3 regions of the Agromyces sp. Y182 genome follow, and region 1 is predicted to be linked to each of the others. Evidence: predicted binding sites of a transcription regulator. Region 1 holds the regulator's gene; each other region holds the start of a gene.
The links. Region 1 encodes LexA, which represses DNA repair genes until DNA is damaged. Its sites were predicted from a motif close to TCGAACANNTGTTCGA; they were not measured.

Region 1 (10,293 bases):
GCCATGCACGAGAACTGCGCCATCGTCGCCCCGGTCGTGAACCCGACGTCACTGCCCTCCGGCAATCCGAGGATCTCGAGGAGCCACTCCCCCGCGAGCTCCTCGACGGCGACCGCACCCGGAGTGATCGCTCGCAGTCCCGTGTTCTGATCCCACGCCGAAACCAGCCAGTCTGCAGCGAGCGCGACCGGCTGCGTGCCGCCGATCACCCAGCCGTAGAAGCGAGGCGACCCGATCGCGATGAGTCCCGGCTCGGCGCCCTCTGCGAGCCGCACGAGAACATCGAGGTCTGGCTCACCGATCACGGGCAGCTCGCGCCCCAGTCGGTCCTTGATCTCATCGAGGGTCGCGCGCGGCGGAATCCGGCGCTCGCCCACCCCCGACAGCCACTCCCGTGCGTGATGACCGGCAGCCTCGAGCACTTCGTCGTACGCGGTGTCGCCACCGGTCGGCGATGTCGATCCATCCATGCCGCACCTGGATTCCGTGCGCCGCACGCACAACCCGATTGTGCGCCGCTGCAGGGGGAACGGTCAACGGCCCCATTCAGGCGACAGACGCATCCACCCGCGCGATGCCACGCCAGCGCCCACGCAATCGGCAGACGCGCGATCAGGCGAGTGGTGCGCCACCCACGAGTCTGACCGTGAGCGAATCCACCGACGTCGCAATGACGTCGTCGGCCGCCCACCGACGTGCAAGACGCGCCGTCGTCGCGTCCAGCTCGTCCCGGCTGAGCCCACCGATGAGCTCCAGGCGCACCACGAGCTCGGGACCGGCGAGTCGCGCGTCGGGGTCGCCGGCGAGGAGGGTCACACCGAGCACCGCGAGCTCCCGGTCGATCGAACGACGGAATGCGGCCTCGACCTCTCGGGATTCGAACGGCGGATGCCAGTCCTGCGACTGCGCGACCGCCCAGAGCGCCGGCCTCCGCAGCACGAATTCGGTCGCGGAGCCCGGGTCGAGCACGACGAGATCGGTGCCGTCGTCAGCGGCGGCGAGGGCGACCCGCACACCGTCGGCCGGCACCGGCCGCGCCACGGGGTTCCATCGCGACATCGCCTGCACCGAGGCGAACACCGGCAGCACCTTGCGCCCATCAGGCCCCTCGACGGTGACGATCGAGAGCTCCTGGCTCTTGTCGACAGCGAGGCCGTGCGCGCCCGTCTCCGCACCGCCGGTTCCGAGTTCGGCGAGGAGCGGGATCAGGAGACGCGATCGGGCGAACTCCGCCACAACGGCGGCCTGGCCGATCGTGCCCGCGCGGAAACCGTCCAGCGCGGCGGCGAGGGCCTCCGGTGCCCGGCCGTCGTCGGCGGCATGCGCGTTCGACTGGAACGCCCGCCCCGCCCACGGCACGCCGGCGGAGTCGGTACCAGCACCGGCACCGGCAGCCGACTGCGAGTCGACGGATGCCGCGGCATCCGTCTCACCGCGACCCGGCTCGGCGCCGGGGTCACTGCGAAGCGACATCCAGCGCCTCGGCCAACGTGAATGCACCGGCGTAGAGCGCCTTGCCCACGATGGCACCCTCGAGGCCGAGCGGCACGAGCTCGCGGAGGGCGACGATGTCGTCGAGGCTCGAGATGCCCCCCGATGCCACGACCGGGCGGTGCGTGCGGTCCATCACCTGGCGCAGCAGATCGAGGTTCGGGCCCTGCAGCGTGCCGTCTTTCGTGACGTCGGTGACGACGTATCGGGCGGCGCCGGCTTCTTCGAGGCGCTCCATGACCTGCCAGAGGTCACCGCCGTCCTGCGTCCAACCACGCGCGGCGAGCGTCGTGCCGCGCACGTCGAGCCCGATCGCGATCGCCTCGCCGTACTGAGCGATGACGGACGCCGCCCACTCGGGGTTCTCGAGCGCTGCCGTACCGAGGTTGATGCGCTTGGCGCCGATCTCGAGGGCATGCTCGAGCGACTCGTCGTCGCGGATGCCACCGGAGAGTTCGACGTTCACGCCACGCACCTGGCGGATGGCCTTCTTCAGCACGCCCGCGTTCGAGCCGCGACCGAACGCCGCGTCGAGGTCGACGAGGTGGATCCACTCGGCCCCCTGATCGGCCCAATCGACGGCCGCGTCGACGGGGTCGCCGTAGCTGGTCTCGGTGCCGGCCTCACCCTGCGTCAGGCGCACCGCCTTGCCACCGGCCACATCGACGGCCGGAAGCAAAACCAGGCGGGGGGTCTTGTTGAATTCACTCATTCACTGTCCTAGAGATCGCGGTCGCGCCTGCGAATCGGCACAGTCACAGCATCCTAGTCCGACCACGTCGCGGCGACGTGCACGTGACGCCGATGGGCTCAGTCGAGCGTGCCGAGCCAGTTGGCGAGCAAGCGGATGCCGGGCCCCGACGACTTCTCGGGATGGAACTGGGTCGCCGACAGCGGTCCGTTCTCGACGGCCGCGAGGAACCGACCGCCGTGCTCGGCCCACGTGAGCGCGGGCTTCGGGAACGGCGGCTGCACGTCGAGCAGCCACTGCTGCGCTGCGAACGAGTGCACGAAGTAGAAGCGCTCGTCTTCGATGCCCGCGAAGAGCGCGGAGCCCTCACCCGCTTCGACCGTGTTCCAACCCATGTGCGGCAGTACCGCGGCAGGCAACTCGGTGACGATGCCGGGCCATTCGCCGAGTCCTTCGGTGTCGACGCCACGCTCGACGCCCCGCTCGAACAGCACCTGCATGCCCACGCAGATGCCGAGCACCGGCCGGCCGCCGGCAAGTCGCCGATCGATGATCTCTTCACCGCGAACCGCGTGCAGTTGCTGCATGACCGCCTTGAACGCACCGACACCCGGCACGACGAGACCATCGGCCTCGAGTGCTGCGGCCCGGTCGGCGGTGACGGTGACTTCTGCGCCGGAACGCTCGAGCGCCTTCGCGGCAGAGTGCACGTTGCCCGAGCCGTAGTCGAGCACGACGACGCGCCGGGTGCGGCTCACAAAGCGCCCTTCGTCGACGGAACGCCGGACACGAGCGGGTCGAACGACTTCGCCTGACGGAATGCCCGCGCGAACGCTTTGAATTCGGCTTCGGCGACGTGATGCGGGTCGCGGCCGCCGAGCACGGTAACGTGCACGGTCAGGCCCGCGTTGAACGCGATGGCCTCGAAGACGTGCCGCACCATCGAGCCGGTGAAGTGCCCGCCGATGAGGTGGTACTCGAACCCGGTGGGCTCTCCGGTGTGCACGAGGAACGGACGCCCCGAGATGTCGACGACCGCCTGTGCGAGCGCCTCATCGAGCGGCACGAGGGCATCGCCGTACCGCGAGATGCCGCGCTTGTCGCCGAGCGCCTGCTTGATGGCCTGCCCCAGCACGATGCCGACGTCTTCGACCGTGTGGTGCACGTCGATCTCGATATCGCCGCGTGCCCGCACGGTGAGGTCGGTGAGCGAGTGCTTCGCGAACGCCGTGAGCAGGTGGTCGTAGAACGGCACGCTCGTCTCGATGTCGCTCACGCCTGTGCCGTCGAGATCGATCGAGAGGTCGATGCTCGATTCACTCGTCTCGCGCTGGACCCGGGCGGTGCGCGGCGGTCTCGTTGCGGTCATGAGTCAATCCTATTCGGGGCCGAAACGGCGATCGCTTCGAGGAAGGCGGTGGTCTCGGCCTCAGTGCCGGCCGTGACGCGCAAGTGACCGGGGATGCCGATCTCGCGGATCAGGATGCCGCGCGCGAGCAACTGATCGAAGACCGCATGCGGGTCGTCGATCCCGCCGAAGAGCACGAAGTTCGAGCCGCTGCGATATGGGTGGAACCCGAGTCGAAGGAGCTCGACCGAGATGCGCTCGCGCTGGGTGCGTATCTCATCGACCATCGCGAGCATCTCGGTCGAGTGCGCCAGGGCGCCGAGCGCAGCCGCCTGAGTGAGCGCGGAGAGGTGGTACGGCAGTCGCACGAGCCGAAGTGCGTCGATGGCGGCCGGATCACCGGCGAGGTAGCCGACGCGGGCGCCGGCGAACGCGAACGCCTTGCTCATCGTGCGCGACACGAGCAGCCGGGGCCGCCCCGGCAGCAGCGTGAGCGCACTCGGGGTTCCGGGGTCGGCGAACTCGAAGTAGGCCTCATCGACGACGACGATGCCGCGCGCCGCGTCGACGACCGCCTCGATCGTCTCGAGTGAGAGCGGCGTACCCGTCGGGTTGTTCGGCGCGCAGAGCAGCACGATGTCGGGATCGTGCTCTCGCACCGCCGACACGGCCGTTTCGGGACTGAGTTCGAACTCGTCATCACGACCGGCGGTGAGCCACTCGGTGCCGGTGCCGGAGGCCAGCAGGCCGTACATCGAATACGTCGGCGCAAAGCCCAGCACGGTGCGGCCCGGCCCGCCGTAGGCCTGGAGGATGTGCTGGAGCACTTCGTTCGAACCGTTCGCAGCCCAGATCTGCGCCGGCTCGAGGCCATGGCGCAGATAGCGGGCGAATGCACGCCGCAGCTCGGTGAACTCTCGATCGGGATAGCGATTGAGCGTGAGAATGGCGGCGGCGACACGGGCGACGACATCGTGTGCGACGTCTTCGGGAATCGGATGCGTGTTCTCGTTGACATTGAGCGCGACCGGAACTGCCTGCTGCGGAGCCCCGTACGGCGTGCGACCACGAAGGTCATCGCGGATGGGGAGGTCTTCGAGACTCGTCACCCTTCAATGCTAACGATGCGCACCGAGGTCATTCGGACGCGCCGTCATCGACCGGCGGAACCCCGACGCTTCAGACGGTCACGGGTCACGGAGCGGCGGGAAGCGCAAGGCGCTGACCGGGTTCGACCACCGCGTCATCGAGCCCGTTGAGCCGCATGATTTCGGCGATGATCTCTCGCACATCGGCCCCGGGGTCGATCGACTCGGCGATCTCCCAGAGCGAGTCGCCTTGCCCGACCGTCGTGTATTCGAACGACGCAGCCTCGAACGAGACGCCAGTGGATTCGACGTCGGCCGCGGCGCCGCCCGCGCCGATCACCGCAACGAATGCCCACACGACGAGCGGAACTGCGCCGAGCGACGTGAACACGATGCGGCCCCGTCGCGTCAGTCGGAGCCGCGTGCGCGCGGGAACAACCGACGCCGCCTCCTCTCGCTGAAGGGCACTTGGGGGCTGGAAGCCGGGCGTTGCGATCGCTGCACTCATGTCACACCTCCTGTAGGAGTCGCATCCGGCTCTCGGCCGGGAGAACCGGATGCGAAACTCTGTTCCGAACATACATTCGAATGACGAACAACGCAAGGGAAGACGCGGGGAATTCTGTCGAGCGGATTCCGCGACACACTCGAACAAATGTTTGCCGAGCGCGCGCGAGGCGGATACAGTTTCGAATATCTGGAAGAGAGTCGACCAGAGACCACCGACATCCGGCCGCGAGGCGGCCGCTACGAGGGGCGAAGACGTTGAGCACCGACATCGACGACGTGCAGGCGGCCGGCAGGCCACGCCGCCGAAAGAGCTTGAGCGCCAAGCAGATCTCGATCCTCGAGATGATCCAGCGCTCGGTCTCCAGCCGCGGCTACCCGCCGAGCATGCGCGAGATCGGCGACGACGTCGGGCTCTCCTCGCTCTCGAGTGTCACGCACCAACTGAACCAGCTCGAGCTCGCCGGGTACCTCCGGCGCGACCCCAACCGCCCTCGAGCACTCGAGGTGCTCATCGAGCTGCCGGGCGTCACCGAGCGACCCGTCACCTCTTCCGACCCGATCCCGGTCGGCGACGCGGCGATGGTGCCGCTGGTCGGCCGCATCGCCGCGGGTGTGCCGATCACGGCCGAACAGCAGATCGACGAGGTGTTCCCGCTCCCCCGTCAACTGGTCGGCAAAGGCGAGCTGTTCATGTTGAAGGTCGTGGGCGACTCCATGATCGACGCCGCGATCTGCGACGGCGATTGGGTAGTGGTGCGCTCGCAGCGCACCGCAGAGAACGGTGAGATCGTCGCGGCGATGCTCGACGGCGAGGCCACCGTGAAGGTGTTCCGCCAGCGCGACGGCCACACCTGGCTGCTGCCGCGGAACAGCGCGTTCGAGCCCATCGTCGGCGACCATGCCGAAGTGCTCGGCAAGATCGTCGCGGTGCTCCGAGCAGTCTGACCGGGCAACCCCACCGGTCAGTCATGGAGCGGCCGGCGACGGCCGGTCGCTACGCCGCGGTCCGGACTCCGGCGAGACCGCTTCCGACCGTGGCAGGCGCCAGCGCGTTGAACCAGTCGAACACCGCATCCATGAACCCGGCGTGATCGTCACGAAACACGGTGTGGCCCGTTCCGCGCAGGGTCGCCACGGTCATGCCCTGTCCGCGAAGCTGCCGGGCGACCTTCGCCGTGATGAGCAGGCTCTTCTCCGCCAGGAGCACCAGAGTGGGGGCGACGAGGCGCACGGGCGGCACCAGCGGTCGCGTATCGGTGAAACCGAGGATGGTGCGCTTGTCCCAGTCTCGAAGCGTCGCGAGCTCGATCTCGACGTCGACCGCACTCCACTTCGGATTCATGCGCACCAGCGCCGACCGGCGCGGCCTCGGTGCTATCGCGAAGAATGCCTTGAACGCCCACCCCTTCACGCCCTTCGGGAAGGAGAAGGCCGGGTCGATGTAGATCGCCGCGCGAGGCGCGAGCCGATCTGCGACGAGGCTCGCCACCAGCCCGCCGAGCGAGTGGCCCATGACGAGATCGGGAGGGCCGTCGAGCACCGGCGTGAGCGTCTCGACGACGTCGCTCGCCCATGCGGCGGGCGAGTAGTGCACGGCACGCGGACTGCGTCCATGACCTGTCAGGTCGACGGCGAGCACCCGGAACCCCTGCGCCTCGAGCTCGGCAGTCACTCGGTGCCACGCGCGGGAATCGGACATGATGCCGTGGATGAGGACCGCGGTTCGCGAACCCCGGCCGGATTCGTGGACCGCAAGTTGCATACGACCAAAGTACGCGCTGCGCCTGTGCGTCGCCTCGACACCAGCCGAGCGTCGGCCGAACACCAGCTGAGTCCCAGCCCTGCGTCGGCCGAACGTCAGCCGAGCGGATGTCGCGAGCCGCGGCATCCGCTCGCCCGTGCTACCCGGCGAGTACCGAGGCGGCGCGACCGGCCCGCACCGCACGGGTCGCCTCGACGATGTGCCGCAGCGACTCGACGGTCTCGTCGTAGCCGCGCGTCTTCAGACCGCAGTCGGGATTGACCCAGAGCCGGGTGGCGGGGATCGCGCCGGCTGCGCGTTCGAGGAGCGCCTGCACCTCGTCGACGCTCGGCACTCGTGGCGAGTGGATGTCGTAGACGCCCGGGCCGATGCCGTGGTCGAAGCCGCTCGTCTCGAGGTCGTCGACGACCTCCATACGGCTGCGGGCCGCTTCGATCGAAGTGACGTCGGCGTCGAGGTTCTTGATCGCATCGATCACGACGCCGAACTCCGAATAGCAGAGGTGCGTGTGCACCTGCGTCGCCGGGGCCGCACCGCCGGTCGAGAGGCGGAAGGCACCGACCGACCACCCGAGGTAGGCGGGCTGGTCGGCGCGCTTCAGCGGCAGCAGCTCTCGGAGTGCGGGCTCGTCGACCTGGATGACCCGGATACCGGCTGCCTCGAGATCGGCGATCTCGTCGCGCAGGGCGAGCGCAACCTGTCGCGCCGTGTCGCCGAGCGGCTGGTCGTCGCGCACGAACGACCAGGCGAGGATCGTGACGGGGCCGGTCAACATGCCCTTCATGGGCTGCTCGGTCAGCGACTGGGCGTACGCGGACCATTCGACCGTCATCGGCGCCGGCCGCGAGACATCACCCCAGAGGATCGAGGGACGCGTGCAGCGCGAGCCGTACGACTGCACCCAACCGTGCTTGGTGACCGCGAACCCGTCGAGCAGTTCGGCGAAGTACTGCACCATGTCGTTGCGCTCGGGTTCGCCGTGCACGAGCACGTCGAGCCCGAGGTCTTCCTGCAACCGCACGACGCGCTCGATCTCCTCGCGCATGAGCGAGGTGTACTCCTCACCCGTGAGCGTGCCGCCCACCAGGCCGGCGCGGGCGCGACGGATCTCGCCGGTCTGCGGGAACGACCCGATCGTCGTCGTCGGCAGCTCGGGCAGGCCGAGGGACGCCTGCGCCACAACACGCTCGTCGTAGCTCGCGCGAGCGAAGTCACTCTCAGTGAGCGACGCGAGGCGGTCGCGTACGACCGGCACGCGCACACCCGGCGCACCGCCGCGATCGGCGAGGGCAGCGGATGCCGCGGCGAGCTCGCCCTCGATCGCGGCGCGCCCGTTCGCAAGTCCGCGACCGAGCGCGGCCACCTGGCCGACCTTCTGGTCGGCGAACGCGAGCCAGCCGACGAGTCGTGCATCGAGCGCATCCTCGTCGTCGACGTCGTGCGGCACGTGCAGCAACGAGGTGGAGGTGGAGACGGCGACGGTCGCGGTGAGGCGCTGAGCGGCCTCGAGCTGTTCGAATGCGGCGGCGAGGTCCCCGCGCCAGATGTTGTGCCCGTCGATGACGCCCGCGACCACCGTCTTCGCCGCGAGCGACTCGGCCGTCGCCGGGTCGAGCGACGCGGGCAGTACGCCGCGCACGAGGTCGAGGCCGATCGCCTCCACCGGGGTGGCTGCGAGGGCGGACAGCGCGTCGTCGAGCGAGCCGTATGGTGCGGCGACGAAGATCGCCGGGCGGCGTTCGAGGGAGCCCAGCGCGTCGTAGGCCGCAGCGACGGATTCGAGCACCCGGTCGCGTGCGACATCGATGCTCTCGCTCACGAGGGCGGGCTCGTCGAGTTGCACCCATTCGGCACCTGCTTCGGCGAGCTCCTCGAGCAGCGCCGCGTAGACGGGCACGAGGTCGGCGAGCCGGTCGATCGGCTGGAAGCTCTCGGGAGCCCCGTCGGCCGCCTTCGCGAGCAGCAGGAACGTGACGGGGCCGACGATCACGGGCCGGGTCACGAAGCCGGCGGCCTTCGCCTCGGCGAATTCGGCGAGGATCCGCTCGGCGTGCAGGGAGAAGTCGGTGTCGGGGGCGATCTCGGGGACGAGGTAGTGATAGTTCGAGTCGAACCACTTGGTCATCTCGAGCGGAGCGTCGTCGCCGACACCGCGGGCGATCGTGAAGTACCCCGCGAGGTCGATACCCCCATGCTCATCGGCGAGCCTCGCGAAACGTGGTGGGACCGCACCGACGGCCACGGCGGTATCGAGCACCTGGTCGTAGAACGAGAAGGTCTCGGGAATCGCCGAATCCGTGCGGGCCAGGCCGAGGGAGGCGAGGCGCTCACGTGTCGCGGCTCGCAGTTCGGCGGCCGTCTGCTCGAGTTCGTCGGCGGAGATCGAACCGGCCCAGAACGCCTCCACGGCTCGCTTCAGTTCGCGTCGGCGCCCGATGCGCGGATATCCCAGGATCGTGGCGATCGGGAAGGCGGGGGCATGGGTGGTCATCGTGCGGTGTTCCTTTCGTCGGCGAGCCGCTCGGCTCGCAGCCCGAGCCGGTCGACGACGTCGAGTACGGCCTCATGGCGGTTGAAGGTATAGAGGTGCAGGCCGGGGACGCCACCCGCGATCACGTCGGCGGAGAGCCGGGTGGCGAAGGCGATGCCGAGCTCTGCCTGCGCCGCGGCATCCGGCTCGATCTCGAGGTTGATCGCCAGCTCGGCGGGCGGTTCGACAGCGGTCAACTCGGTCAGGCGGGCCAGGCGAGCGGGCGTCGTGACGGGCATGATGCCCGGCAGGATGGGGATCGTCACGCCGCCCGCACGGGCACGCTGAACGAAGCCGAGGTAGTCGTCGGCACGCCAGAACAGCTGCGTGATCGCGAGGTTCGCACCCGCGATCTCTTTCGCGAGCAGGGTATCGACGTCTTGCCCGACGTCGCGCGATCGCGGATGTCCGCTGGGGAACGCCGCAACCGCGACACGTTCGGGGCGAGGCCGTTCCCTGATACGAGATGCCCCTGGATTTCCGGGCACGCCGATCTGGCCGAACGGCTCCCGTTCCTCCTGTACCCGGTGGATGAGTTGCACGAGCTCAGCGGCGCTGCCGAGGTCACCGATGCCGGCATCGGGGTCGGCATCGGTCGGCGGGTCGCCGCGCAGCGCCAGGAAGCTCGTGATGCCCGCATCGAGGAACTCTCGCACGAGCCGGTTGGCCTCGGCGTGGGAGGAGCTCACGCACGTGAGGTGGGCCATCGCTTCGACATGCGTATGCTCGAGCATGTATCGCAGCACCGTGAGGGACCGCGCGCGGGAACTGCCGCCGGCGCCGAAAGTCACCGAGATGAACGCCGGATCGACCTCGGCGAGCCGATCGATGGTACGACCGAGGGCCAGCGCCGCGGCATCGGTGCGCGGCGGG
Region 2 (10,293 bases), on a different contig from region 1:
GACGTGCGCGCAGATTCTTCGCCTTGCCGACGTACAGCACACGCCGATCGGCGTCACGGAATCGGTAGACGCCGGGAGTCGTCGGAATCTCGCCCGTCTTCGGGCGGTACGGGACGCCCTGCTTGCTCGACAGTGCGGTGTTCATCGCCTCAGCTGGCAACTTCGGCTCGCACCGACGCCGCGTCGAGCATCTCGCGCAGGAAGTAACCGGTATGACTCTCGGACATGTTCGCGACCTGTTCGGGCGTGCCGGTCGCCACGATCTGGCCACCGCCCGAGCCGCCTTCGGGCCCGAGGTCGATGATCCAGTCGGCCGACTTGATGACGTCGAGGCTGTGTTCGATCACGATCACCGTGTTGCCCTTGTCGACGAGCTTGCCGAGCACCTTGAGCAACTTCTGCACGTCTTCGAAGTGCAGGCCGGTGGTGGGCTCATCGAGCACGTACACGCTGCGGCCGTTGGAGCGGCGCTGCAGCTCGGTCGCGAGCTTCACCCGCTGCGCCTCACCGCCCGAGAGCGTCGTGGCGCTCTGTCCGAGCTGCACGTAACCGAGGCCGACATCGACGAGCGTCTTCAGATAGCGGTGGATCGCCGAGATGGGCTCGAAGAACTCGGCCGCCTCACTGATCGGCATCTCGAGCACCTCGGCGATGTTCTTGCCCTTGTAGTTCACTTGAAGAGTCTCGCGGTTGTACCGCTTGCCACCGCACACCTCGCACGCGACGTAGACGTCGGGCAGGAAGTTCATCTCGATCTTGATCGTGCCGTCACCCGAGCATGCCTCGCATCGGCCGCCCTTGACGTTGAAGCTGAACCGCCCGGGGAGGTAGCCACGGGCCTTCGACTCGGTCGTCTCGGAGAAGAGCGTGCGGATGCGGTCGAAGACACCGGTGTAGGTGGCGGGGTTGGAGCGAGGAGTACGCCCGATCGGCGCCTGATCGACGTGCACGACCTTGTCGAGCTGGTCGAGCCCGGTGACGCGACGGTGCTTGCCCGCGACCTTTCGGGCGCCGTTGAGACGGTTCGCGAGCACCCGGTACAGGATGTCGTTCACGAGCGACGACTTGCCCGAGCCGCTCACGCCGGTCACGGCGGTCAGGATGCCGAGCGGGAACTCGACGTCGACGCCGCGCAGGTTGTTGGCTTCTGCGCCCTGCACGGTGATCGTGCGCTCGGGGTCGACGGGGCGGCGCGTCTCGGGAATCGGAATCGCCTTGCGACCCGACAGGTAGTCGCCGGTGAGTGAACGCGTGTTCTTCACGAGATCGGCGTAGCTGCCGGAGTGCACGACGGTGCCGCCGTTCACGCCCGCGCCCGGTCCGATGTCGACGATCCAGTCGGCCGTGCGAATCGTGTCTTCATCGTGTTCGACGACGATGAGGGTGTTGCCGAGATCGCGAAGCGCGATCAGGGTGTCGATGAGTCGACGGTTGTCGCGCTGGTGGAGGCCGATGCTCGGCTCGTCGAGCACGTAGAGCACGCCGGTGAGACCCGAACCGATCTGCGTCGCCAGACGGATGCGCTGCGCTTCTCCACCGGAGAGGGTCGCCGCCGCTCGCGAGAGGTCGAGATAGCTGAGCCCGACACGGATCAGGAAGTCGAGACGCAGCTTGATCTCGCGCAGCACCTGCGCGGCGATGGCTTGTTCGCGATCACTGAGCTCGAGGCGATCCATGAATGCACGGGCATCGGTGAGACTCAGCAGGCCCACGTCGGCGATGCTCGCATCGTGGATGAGCACCGACAGCACCTCGGGCTTCAGGCGCTTGCCGCCGCAGACCGGGCACGGCACCTCTCGCAGGTATTCCGACCAGCGCGCACGCTGCACATCGGTCTCGGCCTGCAGGTACTGGCGCTCGATGTAGGGCACGACGCCCTCGAAGCCGGAGGTGTAGCTCATCTCGCGGCCGTAGCGGTTGCGCCACTTCACCTTGACCTCGAAGTTGTCACCACGGAGCACTGCCTGGCGAGCCGCCTCGTCGAGCTCTTCCCACGGGGTATCGAGCGAGAACTCGAGATCTCGGGCGAGCCCGCCGAGGAGCTTCTCGTAGTAGTTGTAGAGGCTCTTGCCCTGGGAGGTCCACGGAATGATGACGCCCTCGGCGATGCTGAGGCTCGGATCGCCGAGCAGTAGTGCATCGTCGACCGACATGCGCGTGCCGAGCCCCGAGCACTCGGGGCAGGCGCCGAACGGCGCGTTGAACGAGAACGTACGCGGTTCGATCTCGGTCAGCTGGATCGGGTGCTGATTCGGGCAGGAGAGCTTCTCGGAGAACGTCGCCCACGCGGCCGGTCCGGTCTCATCGATGTAGTTGATCTGCACGAGGCCGTCGGTCAGGCGCAGTGCGGTCTCGAGGGAGTCGGTGAGCCGGCCGAGCATGTCGGGGCTTGCGACGAGCCGGTCGATCACCACGGAGATGTCGTGCTTGACCTGCTTCTTCAGCGTCGGTGGTTCATCGAGCCTGATGATGTCACCGTCGACGACCGCGCGGGTGTAGCCCTGGGCGGCGAGGTCACGGAAGAGGTCGACGAACTCGCCCTTCTTCTTCGACACGACCGGACTCACGACCTGGTAACGGGTGCCCTCGGCCAGCTCCATGAGCTGGTCGGCGATCTGCTGCACCGTCTGTCGCTGGATGCGCTCACCGCAGACCGGGCAGTGCGGCACACCGATGCGTGCCCACAGGAGGCGCATGTAGTCGTAGATCTCGGTGATCGTGCCGACGGTCGAGCGCGGGTTCCGGTTCGTCGACTTCTGGTCGATCGAGACCGCAGGGCTCAGCCCCTCGATGAAATCGACATCGGGGCGGTCGACCTGCCCCAGGAATTGACGAGCGTAGGCCGAGAGCGACTCGACGTAGCGCCGCTGCCCTTCAGCGAAGATCGTGTCGAACGCGAGCGAGGACTTGCCCGAACCAGAGAGGCCCGTGAACACCACCATCGCGTCACGCGGGATCTCGACGTCGACGTTCTGCAGGTTGTGCACGCGGGCACCGCGAACACTCAGGTGCGAATGGGCATCGAGACGTGAAACTGGCACTCTTCGAGTTTAGAGAGCACCACCGACACGGATGCCTCGTGCACACGCGCTCTGAGCGAACATACGTTCGAATCGGGCCGAGATCATTGCTCGCTCCGCCTGACCGCGACCGGATCGAACGATGCGATTCGGACGGTTGTCAGCGCCTCGTCAGCCGAGGTGGCCGGCCTTCTCCATCTGGCGGAGTTCACGCTTGAGATCGGAGACCTCGTCACGCAAGCGCGCGGCGAGTTCGAATTTCAACTCGCCGGCCGCGACGAGCATCTGCTCGTTGAGATCGCGGATGAGGTCTTCGAGGTCGTTGGCGCCGGCCGCAGCGATGCCCTCGCGCCGGAGGTTCGGCACCGGCGCCTTCTTCTTCGCATCGCGACCGGCGAGGAGGGCCGCGGTGTCGGCCCCTTCGCGCGCGAGCACTTGGGTGATGTCGGCGATGCGTTTGCGGAGCGGTTGCGGGTCGATGCCGTTGACGCGGTTGTACTCGAGCTGACGATCTCGTCGTCTCGTCGTCTCGTCGATCGCCGACTTCATCGAATCGGTGAGCACATCGGCATACATGTGCACCTCGCCCGAGACGTTTCGTGCGGCGCGACCGATCGTCTGGATGAGTGACGTCGACGACCGCAGGAACCCCTCTTTGTCAGCGTCGAGGATCGCGACGAGGGACACCTCGGGCAGGTCGAGCCCTTCACGGAGGAGGTTGATGCCGACCAGGACGTCGTACACGCCCGCCCGGAGTTCGGTCAGCAGCTCGACGCGGCGCAGCGTGTCGACATCTGAGTGGAGATAGCGCACCCGCACCCCCGCCTCGGAGAGGAAGTCGGTGAGCTCTTCGGCCATCTTCTTGGTGAGGGTCGTAACGAGCACGCGTTCGTTTCGCTCGGCGCGAGTGCGGATCTCGTCGAGCAGATCGTCGATCTGGCCCTTCGACGGCTTCACGATGATCTGTGGGTCGACGAGTCCTGTCGGACGGATGATCTGCTCCACCACGCCGTCGGCGATGCCCATCTCGTAGCGGCCGGGGGTGGCCGAGAGGTACACGGCCTGGCCGACGCGCGCCTTGAACTCATCCCACTTCAGCGGGCGGTTGTCGAGCGCGCTCGGCAGGCGGAATCCGTGCTCGACGAGGGTGCGCTTGCGGGAGGAGTCTCCCTCGTACATCGCACCGATCTGGGGAACCGTGACGTGCGACTCGTCGATCACCACGAGGAAGTCGTCGGCGAAGTAATCGAGGAGGCAATGCGGAGCCTCCCCCGCCTGTCGGCCGTCGATGTGCCTCGAGTAGTTCTCGATGCCGGAGCAGAAGCCGATCTGCTCCATCATCTCGAGATCGAACGTCGTGCGCATGCGCAGCCGCTGCGCCTCGAGCAGCTTGCCCTCGCGCTCGAGCTCGGCGAGTCGCTCTTCGAGCTCGATGCGGATGGTGCCGATCGCCCGCTGCATCACCTCTGTGCTCGCCACGTAGTGCGACCCTGGGAAGACCGGCACCGAGTCGAGTTTGGCAACCACCTGCCCGGTCAGCGGATGCAGGCTGTACAGCGCCTCGATCTCATCACCGAACATCTCGATGCGGATCGCCAGCTCTTCGTAGATCGGGATGATCTCGATCGTGTCGCCGCGCACTCGGAAGTTGCCGCGAGAGAAGTCGACATCGTTGCGCTGGTACTGCATCGAGACGAACTTGCGGATGAGCCAGTCGCGATCGACCCGCTGGCCGACCTGCAGCGGCATCATGGCACCGAGGTACTCCTCGGGCGTGCCAAGGCCGTAGATGCACGAAACAGAGGAGACGACCACGACGTCGCGCCGGCTCAGCAGTGAGTTCGTGGTGGAGTGCCGGAGCCGTTCGACTTCGGCGTTGACCGACGAGTCCTTCTCGATGAAGGTGTCGGTCTGCGGCACGTACGCCTCGGGCTGGTAGTAGTCGTAGTACGAGACGAAGTACTCGACCGCGTTGTTGGGCATGAGTTCGCGGAACTCGTTGGCCAGTTGCGCGGCCAACGTCTTGTTGTGTGCGAGCACGAGCGTGGGCCGCTGCACCTGTTCGATGAGCCAGGCGGTGGTCGCCGACTTGCCCGTGCCGGTCGCACCCAGCAGCACGACGTCGGTCTCGCCCGCGTTGATGCGGCCTGCGAGTTCGGCGATCGCCGCCGGCTGGTCGCCGCTCGGAACATACTCGCTGATGACCTCGAATGGTCGAACGGATCGTGTGGCCTGCATGCTCTCCAGTCTAGGATCGCCCGCCGACACCGCACCTGGGAGCGTTCTCGGACTGGCAGCACGCTACCCCTTGGAGGCGCGCTCCTCGACGATGCGCCGCCAGAGTGCGTCGGTCTGGCTCATCGTGTGCGCGAGCGACCCATCGGTGTCGATCACGACGTCGGCGATTGCGAGGCGCGCGGTGTTGTCGACCTGGGCGTCGACGCGCGCCTCGGCCTGGATCGGGTCGAACCCGCGATCCTGCACGAGCCGTTCCACCTGGGTGCGCCGCGGCGCGTTGGTCACGACGATGAGATCGAAGGGGTGATCGACGGATGCCTCGACGAGGAGTGGAACGTCGTAGACGACGACGGCATCGGGCTTCTCCTGTTCGGCCTTCGCGAAGAGCCTGGCCGAGAGTTCGCGTACGGCGGGATGCACGATCGCGTTGAGCTTCGCGAGCGCCTCCGAGTCGCCGAACACGCGCTCACCGAGTTTCGCCCGATCGAGAGACCCGTCGCGGCGCAGCACGTCGTCGCCGAACTCGGCGACGATCGCCTCGAGTGCGGGCGTTCCGGGCTCCACCACCCGCCGTGCGAGCTGGTCGGCATCGATGTGCACGGCGCCATGCTCGTAGAGCCGACGTGCGACGGTGGACTTTCCTGAGGCGATGCCGCCCGTGAGACCGATCAGATACACGCCACCACTCTAACCGTGCGACACTCGACGCGACGGCACACGGAGGCGGGCATGCTGGAGTTGTTGACGGGAACCGGGCTCGCCCTCGCTGCCGGATTGAACGCTTGGATCCCCCTCGTGGTGATCGGCGCTCTCGACCGTTTCACCGGTCTCATCGAGCTTCCACCGCAGTGGTCATGGCTCTCGAATGAATGGGTGCTCCTCATCCTCGTGGTGTTGCTCATCGTCGAGTTCATCGCCGATAAGGTTCCCGGCCTCGACTCGATGAACGACATCGTGCAGACCGTCGTACGGCCGACGGCCGGCGGTCTCGCGTTCGGCTCCGGCGTGAGTGCCACGACCGGAGCAGTGACCGACCCCGAAGTGTTCTTCACCTCGCAGCAATGGGTGCCCATCGCGGTGGGCGTCGTGCTCGCGTTACTCGTGCATCTCGCCAAGGCGATGACTCGCCCTGTGGTCAACGTCGCGACGGCGGGCGTCGGCGCCCCGGTGGCGAGCACCGCCGAGGATGCCGGCTCGTTCGCGCTCGCGTTCGCCGCGATCCTCGCACCGCTGCTCGTCGTGGTCGGCATCGTGGTGATCGTCGTGCTCGTCATCGTGGTGGTGCGCCGGCGTCGAGCGCGACGCAGGCAGCATCCGTCGACCGCGCCATGAACGCCGGAAGGCCGGCTCCCGAGGGAGCCGGCCTTCCGTATCGCGGTCAGCGACTAGTTGTTGCTCGAGAGCTTCTCGCGCAGCGCCGCGAGCGACGCATCGTCGGCGAGGGTACCCGCGCCGGCGGAGTCGCCCGTGAACGACGGAGCACTCGAGGTGAACGAGTCGTCGGCGGCAGCAGCAATGCTCGCCTGCGCGACCTGCTTCTTGTGCGCCTCCCAACGAGCCTGGGCGGCAGCGTAGTCCTGCTCCCACTTCTCGCGCTGGGTGTCGAAGCCCTCGCGCCACTCGTTGGTCTCGGGGTCGAACCCCTCGGGGTACTTGTAGTTGCCCGCCTCGTCGTACTCGGTGAGCATGCCGTAGAGCGCCGGGTCGAACTCGGTGCTCTCGGGGTCGACGCCCTCGTTCGCCTGCTTCAGCGAGAGCGAGATGCGGCGACGCTCGAGGTCGATGTCGATGACCTTGACGAAGACCTCTTCGCCGACCGACACGACCTGCTCGGCGAGCTCGACGTGCTTGCCCGACAGCTCGGAGATGTGGACGAGGCCCTCGATGCCATCGGCGACGCGAACGAACGCACCGAACGGAACGAGCTTCGTGACCTTACCCGGCGCGACCTGACCGATCGCGTGGGTACGGGCGAAGACCTGCCACGGGTCCTCCTGCGTCGCCTTGAGCGACAGCGAGACGCGCTCACGGTCGAGCTCGACGGAGAGCACCTCGACGGTGACCTCCTGGCCGACCTCGACGACCTCGCTGGCGTGCTCAATGTGCTTCCACGAGAGCTCGGAGACGTGGACGAGACCGTCCACGCCGCCCAGGTCGACGAACGCACCGAAGTTGACGATCGACGAGATGACGCCCTTGCGGATCTGGCCCGGGTGGAGGTTCGCGAGGAACGTCGAACGCGACTCGGACTGCGTCTGCTCGAGCAGCGCGCGGCGCGAGAGCACCACGTTGTTGCGGTTCTTGTCGAGCTCGAGGATCTTCGCCTCGATCTCCTGGCCGAGGTACGGCGTGAGGTCGCGCACACGGCGGAGTTCGATGAGCGAGGCCGGAAGGAAGCCGCGAAGGCCGATGTCGACGATCAGGCCGCCCTTGACGACCTCGATGACCGAACCGGTCACGACGCCATCGGCTTCCTTGATCTTCTCCACGTCGCCCCATGCGCGCTCGTACTGCGCACGCTTCTTCGACAGGATGAGGCGGCCTTCTTTGTCTTCCTTCTGAAGAACGAGCGCCTCGACGGTGTCGCCGACGCCGACGACCTCGCTGGGGTCGACATCGTGCTTGATGGAAAGCTCACGCGAGGGGATGACACCCTCGGTCTTGTAGCCGACGTCGAGGAGTACCTCGTCGCGGTCGATCTTCACGACGGTGCCCTCGATGAGGTCGCCGTCGTTGAAGAACTTCAAAGTCTTCTCGACCGCGGCGAGGAAATCGTCAGCAGATCCGATGTCGTTGATCGCGACCTGCTTGGGTGCCTTGGTCGTTGCGGTTGTCATGTAGTGAATGCTCCGTAAAGGACAAAATCGAGCCCATCGCGCGGGAGAGCGTTATGTTGGTTCCGCGATGGGCATGCGGACAGGGATGTCACACGAGTGACACTCAATCCTAACGGAATCACTCCCCCATGGGCAAACGAGGGGGTTCTGGCGTCACACGAGACGTCGCTCGCCCGATTCTTCGGTGAGTGGAGCGGGCCGAAGGATGCTCAGCAACGCCGGCTCGAGGTCTGGATATTCGAACGCGTACCCGGCATCGAGCAGCCGCTCGGGTACGACCCACCTGCTCTTCAGCACGAGCTCGGTCTCGGTGCGGATGACCGCCGATCCGAGCTCGAGCATCCATCGCCACGCGGGAACGCCGATCGGTACTCCGAGGATCCGGCGGATCGTTCGCATGAGCGTGCGATTGTCGCTCGGGTTCGGCGAACTCACGTTCACGATCCCGTCGATATCGGCTCGATCACGCAGAAAGTCGATCACGCCGGCGATGTCATCGATGTGCACCCAGCTGAAGCGCTGACGCCCGCCCCGCACGCGGAACACATGCTGCGTGCCCGCGGCCAGGCGTGCCTTCGTCGACGGCCATCTGCCGTCGAGTTGCGCGCCGCCGAGCCCGATCCGTGCAAGCCACGTGAGCGGCCGCATGGCGCTGCCGTCACCGAGCACGATCGCGATGCGGAGTGCCACCCGACGCGTCGCGGGCAGCGTGCCCTCGAAGAACTCGTGCTCCCACGCCCGGGCCACGTCGACGGAGAACCCCGCGCCGAGCTCACCGTTCGACTCGGTCATCGGCCGGTCTTCCGCATGCCGGTAGATCGTCGCCGTCGAGGAGTTGAACCACACGGCAGGGGGCGCGGCAACGGATGCCACGGCGTCGTGCAGCACCGCGGTCGTCTCGAGCCTCGACCGGAAGATCTCGGCGCGGTTCGCCGGCGTGTACCGACAATTCACATTCCTGCCTGCGAGGTTCACGAGCACGTCGGCGCCGTCGACCAGTTGCTGGATCGCAGCAAGATCGCCCCACGACGCATCCGCTTCAGCACCGCGGCCGATCGTCGCGACCTCGGCGCCCTCGGCACGGAAGTGCGACACCAGATGCCGGCCGATGAAGCCGGACGCCCCAGCAATGACGATGCGCGTCATGCGTCTTCCTCGACGTGCGTGCGGAGTCAGGCGAGCAGCGACGAACGGAGCGTGTCGAGGCCGACCCCACCCAGGCCGAGCGCCTTGCGGTGGAACTCGCGGATGTCGAACGACGCACCCTCTCGACGCGCCACCTCGTCGCGCAACTGCTCCCAGATGCGCTGCCCGACCTTGTACGACGGCGCCTGCCCCGGCCAGCCGAGGTAGCGGTTCACTTCGAAGCGCACGAAACCGTCGTTCATGTTGACGTTCTGCCCGAGGAACTCGAACGCGTAGTCGCCGGTCCACACGCCATTGCCGTCGGGGCGCTGCTTGCCGAGGTGCACGCCGATGTCGAGCACCACGCGCGCCGCGCGCATGCGCTGGCCGTCGAGCATGCCGAGACGGTCGGCCGGATCGTCGAGGTATCCGAGGCCCTGCATGAGTCGCTCCGCGTAGAGCGCCCAGCCTTCGGCATGGCCCGACGTGCCCGCGAGCTGGCGGCGCCAGGTGTTCAGCTGACCGCGATTCACGACCGCCTGGCCGATCTGCAGGTGGTGACCGGGTACGCCCTCGTGGTACACCGTCGTGAGTTCGCGCCACGTGTCGAACTCGGTGACGCCTTCGGGTACCGACCACCACATGCGCCCCGCGCGCGAGAAGTCGTCGCTCGGCCCGGTGTAGTAGATGCCGCCCTCTTGCGTCGGCGCGATCATGCACTCGAGCGTGCGGATCTCGGCGGGAATGTCGAATTGGGTGCCGGCGAGCTCGGAGACCGCGCGGTCGCTCGTCTCCTGCATCCACCGCTGCAGGGCGTCGGTACCGTGCAGCTTGCGCGACGGGTCGTTGTCGAGGAACGCGATCGCTTCGGCGACGGATGCCCCGGGCACGATCTCGTTCGCAATCGACTCCTGCTCGGCGACCATGCGGGCGAGCTCTTCGATGCCCCATTCGTAGGTCTCGTCGAGGTCGATCACCGCACCGAGGAACTGGCGCGACTGCAGGGCGTAGATATCGCGGCCCACGGCGTCGCGCTCGCCGGCGACGGGCTGCAGTTCGTTCTCGAGGAACTC
Region 3 (10,293 bases), on a different contig from region 1:
GGCAGCAGTACTGCAACCGACCCGAGCAGCGAAACGGTGAGGAGGCCGAGCCACCAGCCAGTGCCCGGGAGGTCGTCGGGCGCAAGCTCGAACGTGAGCAGGAAGACACCGACGGGCGCGAGCGCTGCCGCGGCGAAGCCGGTCACGCGGATGCCACTGACCGCACGTACGCCCAAGAGCACGGCCGCGACGATCAGCAGCGCGCCGCCCGTGTACCCGGCGGCGCCGAGGGAATCGGTGCCGAACAGCCCGTTGGCCCGCACGATCCACACGTCGAGCAACAGCAGCACGATAGCGACGGATGCCACGCCCTCGGCGGTGCCCGGAAGGCCTCGCGCCCGCAACAGCCATGCGACGCCGAGCACCAGCACGCTCGCAATCGCGATGATCACCGAGCGCACCTCGAGGCTCGCCACGAGGTAGGCGACGAAGAGGAACACGACGGCTGTAATCGAGATCAACACGACGCCGAGTGTGAGGAGCAGCACCTGTACGCCGGAACGACCGGAACGGGTCGAATCGGATGCCGACGGAGCGGAAGGCGCCATCGCAGCGGCGACGGGAGCCGGGGCAGGCGCGTCCGGCGTGACTGGCACCGCAACGGGACCCGCAACCGCGGCGAGCGGTGTGCGAACGGCAATCGCGGCATCCGCTGCTGTCGCTGCGCTGGCCACCGACGGCACTCCTGCGGCGATCGGCACGGCGACCCGCACCGTGCCGTCCATCGCAGCCGCATCGCGAGCCCGTGCCGATTGCGCCTCGCGCATGGCCGAGATCAGCGACTGTCGACCCAGCTCGTCGTCATGCAGCCGTCGACCCGCCGCCAGCAGCTGACTCGCTGCGGGAACCGACAGATCGAGGCCGCAGGTGCCGCACACCGCCGAGGTCAGCGTGCTGAAGCACGACGGGCAGAGGGTCGTGTCGACCAGCTGCGCCGGGCTGGACGGCCAGCGTCGGAGGTCGCGTCGGACGACGGAATCGTGGTCGGGCATGCGCACACTCTGCCACGGTGCGCAGTCCCGGTGACGATTCATCCACAGCAGCGCGTCGGCAGCCGGGAGGCAAGTGCACAACGAGCGCAAGCGCTGTGCAGTAGACTTTCCGGGGTCCATCCGTCTGACGCATGCTTCGGCATGTCCGTGCGGCTGAATCGACGAGTTGAGTCGCGACTCGGGGCGTAGCTCAGCTTGGTAGAGCGCCCGCTTTGGGAGCGGGAGGTCGCAGGTTCGAATCCTGTCGCCCCGACGAGTTCTACGACTCGACACGAACTTCCACACAACAGGAGATCTTCCACATGCCGACCACTTCGGTTGAGAAGCTGAGCCCGACACGCGCCAAGCTCACCATCTCGGTGACGCCTGAGGAGCTGAAGCCCAGCATCACCCACGCCTACGAACACATCGCCGAGCAGATCAATGTGCCCGGGTTCCGCAAAGGCAAGGTGCCGCCGCCCATCGTCGACCAGCGCGTCGGCAAGGGCGCCGTGCTCGAGCACGCCGTCAACGAGGGCCTCGACGGCTTCTACCGCGCTGCCGTCGCCGAGCACGAACTGCGCCCCCTCGGCCGGCCCGAGGCCGACATCGTCGAGTGGCCCAGCGACAAAGACTTCTCTGGCGAGCTGTTGCTCGCGATCGAGGTCGACGTTCGCCCCGAGATCGAGCTGCCGGCCTACGAGGGACTCGAGCTCACGGTCGACTCCGTCGAGGTCGGCGACGACGAGGTCAGCGAAGAACTCGAGCGCCTGCGCAGCCGCTTCGGTACGCTCATCACCGTCGACCGGCCTGCCAAGACCGGTGACTTCGTGACTCTCGATCTCGTCGCCATGATCGAAGAGACCGAGGTCGACACGGCGAGCGGCATCTCGTACGAGCTCGGCTCGGGTGAGCTGCTCGAGGGCATCGACGAGGCGCTCGACACGCTCTCGGCAGGCGAGACCACGACCTTCGCATCGAAGCTCCTGGGCGGCGACCACGAGGGCGAGACCGCCGAGATCACCGTCACCGTCACCGCCGTGAAAGAGCGCGAGCTGCCCGAGGCCGACGACGACTTCGCGCAGATCGCGAGCGAGTTCGACACGCTCGCCGAGCTGACCGACAGCCTCAAAGAGCAAGTCGCACGCAACAAGTCGTTCGGCCAGGGCAACCAGGCCCGCGACCTTCTCGTCGACAAGCTCCTCGAGCTCGTCGAGGTGCCGGTCGCGCAAGCCGTCATCGACGACGAGGTGCACCGTCACCTCGAGAACGAGAACCGCCTCGAAGACGACGAGCACCGCGCTGAGGTCGCCGAGTCGAGCGTGAAGGCGTTCAAGACGCAGATCCTGCTCGACTCGATCGCCGAAGCCGAAGGCGTGCAGGTCAGCCAAGACGAGCTCACCCAGTACCTCGTGCAGGGCGCGGCCCAGTACGGCATGGAGCCGAACGAGTTCGTTCAGGCGCTCAGCCAGAACAGCCAGATTCCCGCCATGGTCGGCGAAGTCGCCCGCAACAAGGCGCTCGCGCTCGCGCTCGGCAAGGCGAAGGTGTCGGATGCCGCGGGCAAGCCCGTCGATCTCTCCGAGTTCACCGCCGTCGCCGAAAACGAAGCCGAAGCAGAGGCCGAGACCGAGACCGTCGACGAGGCTGAAGAGATCGTCGAAGAGGCCGAAGCCGTCGAGAAGCCCGCGCCGAAGAAGCGTGCGCCGAAGAAGGCCGCCGCTGCCGACGACGCTGCTGAGAAGCCCGCGCCCAAGAAGCGTGCAACGAAGAAGGCAGACGCCGAATAGTCGAGCGTCGATTTCAGTGAGCGGGGCCGGGCGAATCGCCCGGCCCCGCTTGTTCGTCGAAGAGGAGCACAGCATGAGCGACTGGCAGCAGCGGGTCGACGCCGTCTGGGCGGCAGCAGACGAACTCGGTGACGACGAGGTGGTCCGCCGTATCGACGCCATCGCCGCCGAGCGTCCGGCAGATGATCCGCTCGCGCTCTTCGAACGTGCGGGTTCACGTGACTCCGCGGGCCTCGAAGTCGACGCCGAAGTGCTGTACCGCGACGCCCTCGCGAACGGCCTCGCCGGTTCTGAACGCGTGCAGGCCCATGTCCAGCTCGCCTCCACGATCCGCAACCTCGGGCGGCCGCTCGAAGCGATCGCCCTCCTCGATGCGATCGAGCCCGACGCCGGTGAGCTGCACGACGCGGTCGTCGCGTTCAGGGCGCTCGCCCTCGTCGATGCGGGCTTGCCCGCCCGGGCGGCATCAGACGCTCTCTCGGCTCTCGCGCCGCACCTGCAGCGCTACCGCGTCTCGGTCGCCGCATACGCCGCGGAGCTCGCGGCATCCGCCTAGGGCGAACAGCCCCGTTCGCGTGCGTTGCACCGGATAGATTCGAGTGAACGCGACAACGGAAACGGAGCGAAACATGGCCGAACCGACACCAGGCACCGGTGTTTTCGATCGACTGCTGAAGGACCGCATCATCTGGCTTGGCTCCGAGGTGCGCGACGACAACGCCAACGAGATCGCGGCGAAGCTGCTGCTGCTCGCCGCCGAAGATGCCAAGAAAGACATCTTCCTCTACGTCAATTCACCGGGCGGGTCCATCACGGCCGGCATGGCGATCTACGACACGATGCAGTTCGTGCCGAACGACATCGTCACGGTCGGCATCGGCATGGCCGCCTCGATGGGGCAGCTGCTCCTCACCGCCGGCACCAAGGGCAAGCGGTACATCACCCCCAACGCGCGCGTGCTCCTGCACCAGCCGCACGGCGGCTTCGGCGGCACTTCGAGCGACATCCAGACGCAGGCGCAGCTCATCCTCGACATGAAGAAGCGCCTCGCCGAGATCACCGCGGCGCAGACCGGCAAGACCGTCGAGCAGATCAACGCCGACGGCGACCGCGACCGTTGGTTCAACGCACAGCAGGCACTCGAGTACGGCTTCGTCGACCACATCCGCGAGTCGGCACTCGATGTCGCCGGCGGCGGCGGAACCCAGGCGTAGGCACTCGAGAGAAGAGAGAACGAGCGAATGAACATACCCGCTTTCGGTGGCACCGCCTTCAACGGCGTCCAAGCACCGGGCTCGCGCTACATCCTGCCGAGCTTCGAGGAGCGCACTGCCTACGGCTACAAGCGCCAAGACCCCTACGCCAAGCTCTTCGAGGACCGCATCATCTTCCTCGGCGTGCAGGTCGACGACGCATCCGCCGACGACATCATGGCGCAGCTCCTCGTGCTCGAGTCGATGGATCCCGACCGCGACATCATCCTCTACATCAACTCGCCCGGTGGCTCCTTCACTGCGATGACGGCGATCTACGACACGATGCAGTACATCCGTCCGCACATCCAGACGGTCGTACTCGGCCAGGCTGCGTCGGCAGCGGCGGTCATCGCCGCTGCAGGCACGCCCGGCAAGCGCCTGGCACTGCCGAATGCGCGCATCCTGATCCACCAGCCGGCGATGGGCGAGGCCGGGCATGGCCAGGCATCCGACATCGAGATCCAGGCGGCCGAGATCCTGCGCATGCGCGGATGGCTCGAAGAGACGCTCTCGCGTCACTCGAACCGCACGCAGGAGCAGGTCAACACCGACATCGACCGCGACAAGATCCTCTCCGCGGCCGAAGCCCTCGAGTACGGTCTCATCGACCAGGTGCTCACCTCGCGCAAGAGCCTCCCGGCGATCACGCGATAACCTCGCAGCGTGGTGAACGCGGCGGATGACTGGCTGAACGACAGCCGCGCCATCCGTCGCGTTTCGCTGTATTCGGATGCCGCGATCGACCGCGGTTCCTGGCCGGCGACGATTCCCGCGGTCGCCCAGCTCATCCGGGATGGCGGCATCGAGTTCGCGCCCGGGCTGACCTTCCTCGTCGGCGAGAACGGCAGCGGCAAGTCGACGCTGCTCGAGGGCATCGCGACGGCCTACGGGCTCCCACCAGAGGGCGGCAGCAACAACGGCGGGCGATCCACCAGACCGAGCGAATCGCCGCTCGGCGACTGGCTGCGAATCGAACGCAGTCCGTCGGCGCCGCGATGGGGCTTCTTCCTGCGGGCAGAGACGATGCACGGCTACTACAGCTACCTCGAGGCGCTGCCCGGCAGCCCCGACCAGCATCTGCATTCGATGAGCCACGGCGAGTCGTTCAACGACCTACTCGACAACAAGCTGAACCACTCGCAGTACCTGGCCGGCCTCGTCTGCCTCGACGAGCCAGAGGCAGCCCTCTCGTTCGCCTCCATCCTCAGCTGGATCGCCGGCCTCGACCGCATGGTGTCGCGCGGCACGCAAGTCATCTGCGCCACCCATTCGCCGATCCTCGCCTCGGTGCCGGGCGCCACGATCCTCGAACTGGGGGAGTGGGGCATCCGCGAGACCACCTGGGAGGAACTCGAGCTCGTCTCGCACTGGCGTCTGTACCTCGATGACCCGAAGCGGTATCTGCGTCACCTGCTCGACTGATGGCCGCAGTTCGCGACCGGCGAACTGCTGGGCGTGTCGAATCCGACCGGCTACCCTCGATCGGCCCGATCTCGGGCTAGGCTCGGAACAGACTCGTCGACAGGGAGGGTTTCGATGGCACGCATCGGAGAGAGCGCCGACCTGCTCAAGTGTTCCTTCTGCGGAAAGAGCCAGAAGCAGGTGCAGCAGCTCATCGCCGGACCCGGCGTCTACATCTGCGACGAGTGCGTGGAGCTCTGCAACGAAATCATCGAGGAGCGGCTCGCCGAAGCCGGCGAGACGGAGGCGGGCGAGTTCGAGCTGCCGAAGCCCAAAGAGATCTTCGGATTCCTCGAGGAGTACGTCATCGGTCAAGAGGCCGCGAAGAAGGCGCTCGCCGTTGCGGTCTACAACCACTACAAGCGCGTTCGCGCACGCACGACGCTGACGTCGGCAGATGCGCGCGACGACGTGGAGCTGGCGAAGTCCAACATCCTGCTGATCGGCCCGACGGGCTGCGGAAAGACCTACCTCGCGCAGACCTTGGCCAAGCAGCTGAACGTGCCGTTCGCCGTGGCCGACGCCACCGCGCTCACCGAGGCGGGGTACGTCGGTGAAGACGTCGAGAACATCCTGCTGAAGCTCATCCAGGCCGCCGACTTCGATGTGAAGCGCGCTGAGACCGGCATCATCTACATCGACGAGGTCGACAAGATCGCGCGAAAGGCCGAGAACCCGTCGATCACGAGGGATGTCTCGGGTGAGGGCGTGCAGCAGGCGCTCCTGAAGATCCTCGAGGGCACCGTCGCATCGGTGCCGCCGCAGGGCGGGCGCAAGCACCCGCACCAGGAGTTCATCCAGATCGACACGACGAACGTGCTCTTCATCGTGGCCGGAGCGTTCGCGGGCCTCGAAGACATCATCTCCTCGCGGGCGGGCAAGCGCGGCATCGGGTTCGGTGCCCCGTTGCACAACAAAGAAGACGAAGCCGACATCTTCAGCGAGGTGCTGCCCGAAGATCTCCACAAGTTCGGCCTGATCCCCGAGTTCATCGGCCGGCTCCCGGTCGTGGCGACCGTGACGCCGCTCGACCGCGAGGCGCTCATGCAGATCCTCACGGTGCCGAAGAACGCGCTCGTGCGGCAGTACCAGCGCATGTTCGAACTCGACGGCGTCGAACTCGACTTCGAAGAGGAGGCGTTGCAGGCGATCGCCGACCTCGCCGTGCTTCGACAGACCGGTGCACGCGGCCTCCGCGCGATCATGGAGGAGGTGCTCGGACCGATCATGTTCGAGGTGCCCTCTTCGACAGGTGTCGCCCGGGTCGTCGTCACCAAGGCCGCGGTGCTCGACAATGCCGCCCCCACGATCGTGCAGCACAAGCCGCGTCGCGCTGAGAAGTCGGCGTAGAACTCGTTCGAGAGCGAGCACCGGACATCTTCCAAACCGTCGTCGCGGGCGTCATCGCGGCCATCACCGGGTTCGCGAGCTCCTTCGCCCTGGTGATCGCAGGACTCCTCGCCGTCGGCGCGAGCGAGACGCAGGCAGCTTCAGGCCTGTTCGCGCTGTGCATTGCGACCGGCGTCACGTGCATCCTTCTGCCGGTCATCACCCGGATGCCGGTCTCGTTCGCGTGGTCGACACCCGGTGCGGCGCTGCTCGTCGCGGCGGCCGCGACCACCCAGCAATTCGCGGCGGCGATCGGTGCCTTCATCGTCTGCGGTGTGCTCATCGTGCTCTCGGGCCTGTGGCCTGCGCTCGGGCGCGCGATCACGAGCATCCCGAAGCCGATCGCGAGCGCGATGCTCGCCGGCATCCTCTTTCCGATCTGCGTCGCTCCGGTGTTCGCGGCCGTCGAGCAGCCGGCGATCGCCCTTCCGATGATCCTCGTCTGGTTGCTGCTCGCTCGCCTCGCGCCTCGCTGGGCCGTTCCGGCGGCGATGCTCGTGGCGGTGATCGGCATCGCAGTGATCGCGGGTCCGGCCGTGCTCGGCAGTGAAGCCGTGCGGCCGCAGCTCGAGTTCGTCGCACCGGTCTTCGACCCATTCGTCATCGTGAGTCTCGGCCTGCCCCTCTTCATCGTGACCATGGCGGGCCAGAACGTGCCGGGGTTCGCGGTGATGTCGACGTTCGGCTATCGCCTCGCTCCCAGGCAGGTTCTCGTCACCTCAGGCGCCGCATCCGTGGCCGCGGCCTTCGCGGGCGGCCACGCGATCAACCTCGCGGCGATCACCGCTGCGATCATGGCGAGCCCCGAGTCGAATCCCGACGCCGGGCGCCGATGGGTCGCCACGCTCACTTCGGGGGTCGTTTACCTCGTGTTCGGAGCAGGGGCGGGGCTCGCTGCCGCGGTCGTGCAGGCCTCACCGCCGATCATCATCACGGCGGTTGCCGGACTCGCGCTGCTCGGCGCCCTGGTCACGTCCGTCACGGGCGCGCTCGAAGCTCCGGGGCAGCGCATCACCGCGATCGGCACATTCCTGGTGACGGCGTCGGGCGTTGCGGTCGTCGGGATCGGCTCGGCTTTCTGGGGGCTCGTGGTGGGTGGAATCCTCATGCTCTGGTTGCGTCCGCGCGTCCGCGACCGGAGCGCGAAGGCCAGCGAAGCCCGCTGAACAGCCCGGTGAGGGCTCTGACGCCCTGAAGGCGGCTATGCCACGCGGTGCTCAATCGAAGACGCGCACGAGCTCCCAGCGGCGCTCGTGGCGGCGTACATCGAAGACGTGGGTCTCGCCGTCGTCGGCAGTGGCCTGGAAACGCCAGCCTGCGATCTGCAGCGGCGGTCTGCCTGGTGAGACATCGTGTGCCGCGACGGGTGACCACCAGTCGCACGGGCCCACGAGCGTCGTCGGAGTGTCCGTCACGCGGAAGCGACGTGAGCGCCACACGAGTCGCTCGGGGCGGCCGTCGTCGTTCGTCCATACCTCGACGAACTCGTGAACGAGCGACATGGGCACCTCACCGAAATCGAATGTATGTTCGATGGTAGCACCGCGCTCGAGCGCACGAAACGCCGCCGAGCATCTGCCCGGCGGCGTTCCTCAGCTCAGTCGGCGATCAGGCGAGATCGTCGTCGGTGCGCGCGCCGAAGACGATCTCATCCCAGCTCGGCATCGAAGCACGCCCCTTCTTGGAAGCGCCCCGTGCGCCGGCCGGGCCGGTGGAGGCTTTGCCGCCCCAAATGCTCCGAGCGGCCGTGCCGGGCTTCTCTTCGACCGGTTGCTCGGGCGGGGGTACTGGTTCCTGCATCACAGCCGGGGTGACCGGTGTCGGCGGCTGCTCTTGCCCGTTTCCGGCAGCCTCCCGCTCGCCGCGCCGTCGCCGGAGCGCCTCGAGCAGGTCTGCTGTCTCGCCGAGCGTCTGCTTCGGTTCATCCGCTCGTTTGATCGCAGCACGCGACGCTGCAGGGCTCGACGTCTGCGGCGAGCGCGAGTACGGGAGCGGTTCGAGATGCGGGGCGGTGTCGAATTCGCCGTGCTCGGGCTCTTCGAAGGTGAAGGCGCCGCTGTCGAAGCGCGACTCGTCGGAGTCGGCAGCGACGACGCGCAGGCGCGGGATCAGCCCGCCCTTCATCTCGCCCTGCTGCGAGAGTGTGATCGCTTCGGAGTTCAGCGGTTGCAGCGATTGCTTGCGGGGCTCGAAGCTCCAGCGTGCGTCGTGCTCGATCGTCTCGGCAGTGAACTCGAGCTTGATGATCCAGCCGCGCTCCTCGTCTTTCCAGCTCGCCCAGCGTTCACCATGGGCGCTGAGCTGGGCGAGTCGGTCACGGATGACTCCGCCGAACGACGGCGGCTCGTCGGCCGGGTCGACCTCGATCGAGACGTGCACCGGCACCGCGAGTGCCGAGGTGACCATGTGTTCGCGCTCGGCGAGCACGGGGCCTTCGAAGCGGCGGATGTAGTCGAGGGATGCGCCGGTGACCTGAGCGACCTCTTCGGCCGACATGCCCGACCTGATGTGGGACTGCACTTCGCGCGGCGAAGGTTTGGGCCCGGTGTGCTGTTCGGGTTGCGCCTGCCGGATACGAGATTGCAGTACTTCGTCGATCTCGATCCGGAAGCGCGCGCCATCGTCGGATGCGGCGAGCAATGCGCCGTTCTCGACTCCGATTACCTTGAGTTCCTGCATCGCGACAAGCCCTTCCGTGCCTTCGTCTCCGCCCAAGGATGCCACGTCGGGATGTGTGCTCGTGGGAATACCCCGGGCGCGGCGGAAGTTGAGCACGAAGGACCTGGGAAAACCCACACAAGTGGTTTGCTAACGCAACCGATTTGATGCAGACTATGGCCGCCGAATCTTCGGCGATGAGGAAATGGATGGGAATGGCAACGGATTACGACGCACCGAGGAAGACCGAAGACGACTCTGAGTCGATCGAGGCCCTCAAGGAGCGCGTCCCCGACAAGATGTCGGGCGTAGTGGATGTCGAAGACGCCGATAACCCCGGCGGGTTCGACCTCGCTGGTGCCGATCTCTCCGACGTCGAACTCGACGTGGTGGTGCTTCCGCCGCAAGCTGACGAGTTCACCTGTGTGAACTGCTTCCTGGTGAAACATCGTTCACAGATCGACCACGAGACGAAGCTCGGGCCGATCTGCTTGGAGTGCGCGTCCTAGACGCTCGGCTCAGTACGCTCAGGCCGTCGTGATCCATTGATCGCGGCGGCCAGTTCTTTCGGATGACGCGTCGAGATCAGCCAGTAGGGCGTGGGGTCCGACTCGTCGGTGACGGGAACCCGCACGACGGATTGCACCCATCCGCGGATCACGAGGAACGCGCGGGCATCGAGACCCGTTCCGCGTTCGACGCGCGCAGCGGCATCCGTCGCCCCCACCGCTGTTCCGGTGTCGACGAGCGGGATCGACGCACGACCCG

Region 2: uvrA (excinuclease ABC subunit UvrA) is a predicted target of LexA. The motif match lies at 3,097-3,112, and genes of this name have one in related genera.
Region 3: AC1C2R_RS17790 (DUF6504 family protein) is a predicted target of LexA. The motif match lies at 8,386-8,401, and genes of this name have one in related genera.

The regions. Positions count from the first base shown of each region.
Region 1 is NZ_JCAIUF010000001.1:31,061-41,353, forward strand. Features, by position in the region: gene AC1C2R_RS00145 (pyridoxal phosphate-dependent decarboxylase family protein) at 1-470, opposite strand, end outside; gene AC1C2R_RS00150 (SseB family protein) at 613-1,473, opposite strand; gene priA (bifunctional 1-(5-phosphoribosyl)-5-((5-phosphoribosylamino)methylideneamino)imidazole-4-carboxamide isomerase/phosphoribosylanthranilate isomerase PriA) at 1,457-2,203, opposite strand; gene hisH (imidazole glycerol phosphate synthase subunit HisH) at 2,302-2,940, opposite strand; gene hisB (imidazoleglycerol-phosphate dehydratase HisB) at 2,937-3,551, opposite strand; gene AC1C2R_RS00170 (histidinol-phosphate transaminase) at 3,548-4,639, opposite strand; gene AC1C2R_RS00175 (LysM peptidoglycan-binding domain-containing protein) at 4,725-5,126, opposite strand; gene lexA (transcriptional repressor LexA) at 5,396-6,073, shown strand; gene AC1C2R_RS00185 (alpha/beta fold hydrolase) at 6,123-7,016, opposite strand; gene metE (5-methyltetrahydropteroyltriglutamate--homocysteine S-methyltransferase) at 7,030-9,381, opposite strand; gene AC1C2R_RS00195 (methylenetetrahydrofolate reductase) at 9,378-10,293, opposite strand, start outside.
Region 2 is NZ_JCAIUF010000002.1:585,600-595,892, forward strand. Features, by position in the region: gene uvrC (excinuclease ABC subunit UvrC) at 1-145, opposite strand, end outside; gene uvrA (excinuclease ABC subunit UvrA) at 150-3,041, opposite strand; gene uvrB (excinuclease ABC subunit UvrB) at 3,192-5,258, opposite strand; gene coaE (dephospho-CoA kinase) at 5,322-5,936, opposite strand; gene AC1C2R_RS17315 (DUF4126 domain-containing protein) at 5,988-6,590, shown strand; gene rpsA (30S ribosomal protein S1) at 6,644-8,095, opposite strand; gene AC1C2R_RS17325 (epimerase) at 8,249-9,241, opposite strand; gene AC1C2R_RS17330 (DUF885 domain-containing protein) at 9,268-10,293, opposite strand, start outside.
Region 3 is NZ_JCAIUF010000002.1:692,732-703,024, reverse strand. Features, by position in the region: gene AC1C2R_RS17835 (SCO7613 C-terminal domain-containing membrane protein) at 1-992, opposite strand, end outside; tRNA gene AC1C2R_RS17830 (tRNA-Pro) at 1,172-1,245, shown strand; gene tig (trigger factor) at 1,295-2,761, shown strand; gene AC1C2R_RS17820 (tetratricopeptide repeat protein) at 2,835-3,317, shown strand; gene AC1C2R_RS17815 (ATP-dependent Clp protease proteolytic subunit) at 3,391-3,975, shown strand; gene AC1C2R_RS17810 (ATP-dependent Clp protease proteolytic subunit) at 4,003-4,671, shown strand; gene AC1C2R_RS17805 (AAA family ATPase) at 4,681-5,439, shown strand; gene clpX (ATP-dependent Clp protease ATP-binding subunit ClpX) at 5,554-6,828, shown strand; gene AC1C2R_RS17795 (benzoate/H(+) symporter BenE family transporter) at 6,855-8,033, shown strand; gene AC1C2R_RS17790 (DUF6504 family protein) at 8,085-8,369, opposite strand; gene sepH (septation protein SepH) at 8,476-9,546, opposite strand; gene AC1C2R_RS17780 (DUF4193 domain-containing protein) at 9,741-10,034, shown strand; gene AC1C2R_RS17775 (DUF3093 domain-containing protein) at 10,031-10,293, opposite strand, start outside.